Regions from separate parts of the Paenibacillus sp. PsM32 genome, predicted to be linked through region 3. Evidence: riboswitches for the same ligand, from Rfam matches in the RefSeq annotation. Region 3 holds a riboswitch; each other region holds the start of a gene.
What was found. Region 3 has a riboswitch for cyclic di-AMP ahead of kdpF (K(+)-transporting ATPase subunit F). Riboswitches for the same ligand answer to the same signal wherever they lie in the genome.
Positions count from the first base shown of each region.

Region 1: it holds a riboswitch for cyclic di-AMP, as region 3 does, so the genes downstream of both, QCD85_RS21960 (ubiquitin-like domain-containing protein) here and kdpF (K(+)-transporting ATPase subunit F) in region 3, are expected to answer to the same signal.
Region 2: it holds a riboswitch for cyclic di-AMP, as region 3 does, so the genes downstream of both, QCD85_RS11090 (hypothetical protein) here and kdpF (K(+)-transporting ATPase subunit F) in region 3, are expected to answer to the same signal.

Region 1 covers NZ_JARUWY010000018.1:13,189-15,462, forward strand. The annotation lists gene QCD85_RS21955 (TatD family hydrolase) at 1-484, shown strand, start outside; cyclic di-AMP (ydaO/yuaA leader) riboswitch at 680-903, shown strand; gene QCD85_RS21960 (ubiquitin-like domain-containing protein) at 1,227-2,274, shown strand, end outside.
Region 2 covers NZ_JARUWY010000004.1:226,243-228,516, reverse strand. The annotation lists gene QCD85_RS11100 (hypothetical protein) at 1-77, opposite strand, end outside; gene QCD85_RS11095 (oxidoreductase) at 123-860, opposite strand; gene QCD85_RS11090 (hypothetical protein) at 942-1,337, opposite strand; cyclic di-AMP (ydaO/yuaA leader) riboswitch at 1,459-1,636, opposite strand; gene QCD85_RS11085 (hypothetical protein) at 2,047-2,274, shown strand, end outside.
Region 3 covers NZ_JARUWY010000010.1:100,078-102,351, forward strand. The annotation lists cyclic di-AMP (ydaO/yuaA leader) riboswitch at 267-471, shown strand; cyclic di-AMP (ydaO/yuaA leader) riboswitch at 534-715, shown strand; gene kdpF (K(+)-transporting ATPase subunit F) at 964-1,044, shown strand; gene kdpA (potassium-transporting ATPase subunit KdpA) at 1,064-2,274, shown strand, end outside.

The DNA of each region.
Region 1 (2,274 bases), on a different contig from region 3:
TGATTATCACTGGGATACTTCATCAAAAGAAGTGCAACACAAAGTATTACGTGAACAAATTGGTCTGGCACGCTCCATTCATATGCCGATTGTGATTCATAATCGTGATGCACACGAAGATATTGTAAAGATTTTACGTGAAGAAAATGCACATGAAGTCGGAGGAGTAATGCACTCTTTTTCAGGTAGCTGGGAAACAGCTAAAATGTGTCTTGATATGGGCTTCCATTTATCGTTTGGAGGACCGATTACATTCAAAAATGCGAAGCAACCTAAAGAGGTGTTACAAAAGGTTCCGAGGGACCGTCTTTTACTTGAAACAGATTCCCCATTTTTGACACCACATCCTTATCGTGGAAAACGAAATGAGTCCGGTTATGTGACACTTGTAGCAGAAGCGGCAGCAGCGTTAAAAGGGGTATCACTGGAAGAAATTAGTACAATTACAACTAAAAATGCACTGGAACGATTTGGCATTCGATGAAAAACAGAGTAAATCACGCAAAAAACATCGTTAAACGGATATATGAATAAATTATCATCAAAAAATCGAAGAATATGACAACTTTTTAACCATTTATTCAGAAAAACGTGCTTGCTCGTCGCTTTACATGAGGGTTGGGTTCGGGATATTATTTCATCAGTGATTTAATCTTGCTGTTATCACGCAAGATTCCATGATTCGGTCTCGCTGAGTTTCCTGCATAGGAAAACGGGGGAACCAACATATGTCTTCAAGCCATTATTATCAGAATACCGAAGTCATTATGTATGATTCCTTTTACAGGGTCTATGGGGTGAATTGGAGGTACTCGCGCCATGAGCGGAGGAGCCTTCAAAGGGCAAGCAATACAATGTGTCCGAATCCGACAGCTAACCCCGTAAGCGATGCAGAGGCAACCTCGTATTTTCTAACGTTTTCCGAACTGTATTCAAATACGTCGGAAGCCAAGGAAAAGTTGCTCTTGCTCTTTTCCAGAGGCTTCTTTTGTTTTGGGCAAAAGGAAAAGGTATAGAGATACGATATTTGAAGCTTGATCTTTCAGATATTAGGTATGTCCCTTAGACTGACCATGGCGCAGGCATTTTTGAACATCACGAAAGATTATCACACAGATTCGATAATCTTATGCTTACGATCAGCCTGTGAAAATTCTGTTATATAGTCGCGTCATATACAATTACGTCACAGCTAGACGGCGAGACTATGAAGGAGGACGGAAGAAGTGGCAATTGCTCCTTTCGAAAAAACCCATGGTTCGCGCTCATCCAGCATGTCTTATGCGCTGAGTTGGAAGCAACAAAATCTACGCTATGTATTGTGGGCTGCATTATTGGTTATCGCTCTTGCAGCGATGCTATTGTCCCTACTTTATAATCAAGCGGGTAAAAATATTTCTGTTGTCATTGACGGCAAAGCACAAACCGTGGAAACACGTAAATTGATGCTTTCTCAACTGCTTGATGAAAATCAAATTAAAGTGGCACCACAAGATAAAGTGTCAATGCCGATGAATGGCGCACTTCAAGACGGCGATAAAGTTTATATTAACCATGCGGTTGCAGTAAACATTACGGCAGATGGTGGCACGAAGAAAATCTATACCACCTCTAAGACAGTTGGTAACACATTGGAGCAAGCTGGATTAACATTGTCAGGTCAAGATCAACTTACACCAGCAATGGAATCTTCAGTTCATGACAATATGGATATCAAGATTGTTCGCACCAAATCGTTTGTAGCGAAAAAAGTTGTAAAGATTCCTTATCAAACTGTTAAAAAAACCGATGCTTCTATGGTTGAAGGTAAAACAAAGTTAGTACAAAGTGGTCAAACAGGTAAAGTGGTTCAATACATCGAGAAAGTATACGAAGATGGAGAATTCGTCTCCAAACGTATGGTTGATAAAAAAACAACCGCAAAAGTGCAAGATAAGATTGTAGCAATAGGCACCAAAAAAGAAGAGCCTAAGCTTCTTGCAGCTGCATCATCTAGTGGAGGTTCCAGTAATAGTACTTCCAAAGCAGGTGTAGATTTTTCTTATGCGAAAGTACTGAACAATGTATCTCTTACTGCTTATTCGTCTCAAGAACCTGGTCTAGGTACAGTGACTGCTTCTGGAGCACGTGTAACAGAAGGTCGTACGATTGCAGTCGATACGAGTGTCATTCCTATGGGATGGTGGGTATACATTGAAGGCATTGGCTTCCGCCGTGCTGAAGATACCGGTAGTGCTATTAACGGTAATAAAATCGACGTATATATAGACAGCT
Region 2 (2,274 bases), on a different contig from region 3:
TTGGCATTATCCATATCGTAAAAAGCAATCCATTTTTCGATAATTGAAGCAGCTTGCTTTGGTTCTAACTGAGGCATATTGATATTCTCCATTTCTATAATTAAAAATTGAACTATAACCTACTATGATCTCGCTGATTTGCTCATTGAAGCGGAGCGACTCTGGGACTCGTCTGCGATTCGTTGCAATTGATCTGACATATATATGTGAGTACCTGACTTGGAGGTCTGAGCGATCCGATACATCGCTCGTGCAACGTCACTTGCTTCGATACCTCGATATTTGCGGAGAGGACCTATCATTAGAAATGATAGTGCTTGAGAGACTACAGCACCGAATTGCTCTCCTGCGCGGCTATTTTTGCGTTTGCCTAGCAATAAAGAGGGGCGAACAATCGATAATGAAGAATAACCAACTTGTTGTAACCGTTGCTCCATATCTCCTTTGGTACGTGTATAAAAAATACTGGATTTGGGATCAGCGCCCATCGAGCTGATCACGATAAACTGCTTGGCTCCTTGTTTGTACGCCACCATAGCGACAGACACAGGATACAATACATCAATCTCGATCATCTGCGCTTGCGTTCCTGCTTGCTTAATCGTTGTACCGAGACAGCAAAAAACATCATCTGCTTTCATCTCTGCTCGATAATCTTCTAATCTATGATAATCCACTACGATCTGTTGCAACTTCAGATGTTGTAGTTGTTGCACAGGTTCGCGGACAAGAGCAATCACTCGTGTATATTCTGTGCTATCTAATAACTGACGCAACAACTTTTTGCCCACAAGACCTGTTGCTCCAGCGACGAGTGCTGTTTTACCGATCACAACGATCATCTCCATTCTGCGCATCATCTTGGTTCTCTATCTTCTTTATTATCAAGATATCACCGACAAATTGCAAAATAAAATGATCGTTGGATCAGCAGTCTTTTTTTATAATAAAAACGAAGCGCTACTTCCATTGGTATGAATAATATAATCTGCACCCAAACCACGATAAATTAAGCGTGATTGGCTGCCTTCTGTAATGACATATAGCTTATCAGATGTCCATGCACGACAGATCTGGATATAACGACAACATAACGGTAGACTACGTTCAAATAAATAGATTTTGCCAATATTCAATTGCGGGATACGCCATAAGTCTTGTCGCTGAGTATCTATTACTAGAATATGCTCAATACCTATCTTTTCAAATCGAATCTGATCTGCCTGACTGTTCACTATAATAGCAAACGGTATTTTTTTAACTTTGAGTAATTGAATAAATTGCTCCCCTGCTACTGTAGCAGGCGATACCAGTACAAATTCCTGTTCGTACTCCATGCGTGTTCGCGCTCCTCCACTCATTGTAGACAACAAAAAAAAGCCGTTAGAAGAGGACCTCTTCATCAGCTTCTAAGACAGGAGCAAAAAAGCCCCTGATAATGGCATAGATGACTGTTGTCGTCTCTCTTATTGCAGCTTACGAGGTTAGCTGACGGATTCGGAAGTAAGAGTCTCCCTACAGATAGATCAGCCTGAGCTGTCATCTCTGATTCACCCCTGAATAGATCTTGTAATACCCTGTCTATTCGTATGGTTCCCCCGCTTTCTGAAAGGTCTAGATTTAGCCTTTCAGTCATTAAGCTGTAATGAACTTGAATGAAATCATACGCCCGCCTTTTTCGTTTGTAAAGCAGTCTGACTCTTCATAAGGAGTGAATTTGAATCAATTCCTTTATCTTTTGAGCAGTATGCTCTTATTTGCATCATTCCATCCTTTTTTTCTGCTGTTTGCGCAGTATTTATATAAAAGGTTGCATCAGCGAGCATGATAGCCATTAGAACGTGATTGAGTCCAATGAATCCGATTACATCGTTATTTTCAAGCATATAACGCCTATTAAAAGCTTAGATTTGATTTTACTTCTACCCTTAACGGTACTATGATTGCTAACAATATCTGACATCAAAAAAGTGTGCCGGCTACTGATTTATCTGGTTTTACTATGTATAGAGATAGCGATTTTATTTGAAGGAGTGTAGATTTGAGATGAGTTTAATTTCGCCGATAGCGCCTGCTAGCAACACTGTATCCACGGTGGATCTGGCTATACATCATATTCATTCGATTGAAGTGTTCCAGTATGATAATCATCTGCTCGCGTTACCTGATATGGATGGGTATCTGCATTGTGGGCTGTTAAAAATAGCAAGTCATGGGATTACCGGTTGGGCGGAATATTCGTTTACCGATCAGGTTCAACATTTAGACCTGGTG
Region 3 (2,274 bases):
TGACATAATCGTTTTCAGAATTTACTGCAAAACAATGATGAATATCATGTAACTAAAATAAAAAAGTAGATAAACGATGAAAAAGAGAGAAAATAGGAGCCTGAGATAGATAACTTTTCAATAGTTATCTGAAAATGAAAGCTGTGATGATTCACAGCTTTTTTTGCGTCTTTTCTCAGCTTTACAGTTGACAAGGACAGGCGTATTATTCATTGCAGGCAGTTGATGAATACGATTCAGCAACTGATATAAATGAAGTTTCCAATGTTTGTTGATCGCTGAGTTTTCGGTATTAACCGAAAAACGGGGGAACCAAATTGCGATTTCACAAAACGGTGTGAGAGCCGGAATGTGAATCGTTGGGGTGAATCTGCATACTGACTTAACCATGGTATAGTCAGACAATGCAGTAGGGCGACTCTCACCGCCCGAATCCGACAGCTAACCTCGTAAGCGTGGATTAGGAGAGAAGTGTGAAGCTTGTGCCGATCTGACACAGTGTAATACGACTCTGTGTTTTTTGATATGTTAACAATGTCACAACGCTTAATTTTCATATGCATATGAAAAGCGGGGGAACCAACCGTTGATGAAGATAACTGATACGAAGAGTCAGTTACTACACAACATGGGGTGAATTCCGGTATCTACCGGAACGGGCGATCTTCCAGCCCGAATCCGACAGCTAACTCCGTAAGCGTATAGGGGAGAACTCCTAACCAGCAACTCGGCAGGTACACGATAAGTGTGCGTGTTTGTAGAGGCCTGGGGAAAAGTTCTGCTTTTCTCCAGGCTTCTTTTTTTATGCCTTTTTTAGCAAATGATTACTTACAAAATGAATGCAGGGAGTCTTACACACATGATGGATATACTGATGATTGGTTTAATGGTGATCATGACTTTAGGGTTGAGCGGGTTGCTGCAATGGGCATCTGTAGCTATCGGAGAAAGAAGGAATAAGCGATGACTTGGCTGCTGTGGATTATTATTGGTGGATTAACAATCTATCTATGTTATGCATTGATTTATCCAGAAAAATTCTAATGGGTCAGGGGAGAACATCGTGAGTATCTTTTCATATATCGGAATTGCAGTCACTATTATCATCGCTATAATTATTGCTCGGCCAACCGGACATTATATTGCTTATGCTTTTGAAAATAAACCCAATCGCTTGGATCGTTGGTTTTATCCGATAGAGAAATGGATTTACAGGTTCGGCGGTATCAAAAATGAAAATCAAACATGGAAACAGTATGCAGGAGCAGTTCTGATCAGTAATTCAGTGATATTGCTGATTACGTACATGATCTTTCGTTTCCAACATATTTTACCAATGAATCCAGCAGGGATTACCAATATGAGTCCTGATCTGGCATTTAATACAGCGATTAGTTTTATTACAAATACCAATTTACAACATTATAGTGGAGAAAGCGGATTGTCTTTATTTTCACAGATGACAGCGATCATCTTTATGATGTTTGTATCGCCGGCAACAGGGATTGCAGTCGCTATTGCATTTATTAGAGGAATCACAGGTAAGCCACTCGGCAATTTCTTTACAGATCTCGTACGAGCAATCACACGAATCTTGTTACCATTAGCATTTGTGATGGCAATTGTATTTGTAGGATTAGGTGTACCGCAGACATTGCATACTTTAATCACTGCGCAGACGTTACAAGGAACAGAGCAACAGATTGGTACCGGCCCTATAGGATCATTTCTAGCGATCAAAGAATTAGGTAACAATGGTGGCGGATATTTTGGAGCCAACTCTGCTCATCCTTTTGAAAATCCGGGCGGATTCAGTAACATGTTACAGATGTTAATGATGTTACTTGTACCGATGTCACTTCCATTTACGTATGGTAAAATGGTCGGCAACTCCAAACAAGGTAGAGTATTATTTGTATCCATGGTGATGATGTTTGTCGTCATGCTTAGTGTGTCTCTTGTCAGTGAATCTCAAGGGAATCCATTGATTAATCAATTAGGTATTCAACATCAGTCTGGATCGATGGAAGGGAAAGAAGTACGGTTAGGTGAAGCACAATCTTCATTCTACTCTGTCGTCACAACCGCTTCAGAGACAGGTGCTGTCAATAACATGCATGACACGTTAACACCTATTGGCGGATTGATTTCACTTGGGAATATGATGCTTAATACGGTATTTGGCGGTTCTGGTGTAGGGTTATTAAATATTCTAATGTATGCCATTATTGCTGTGTTCTTATCCGGTCTAATGGTTGGACGAACACCTGAATT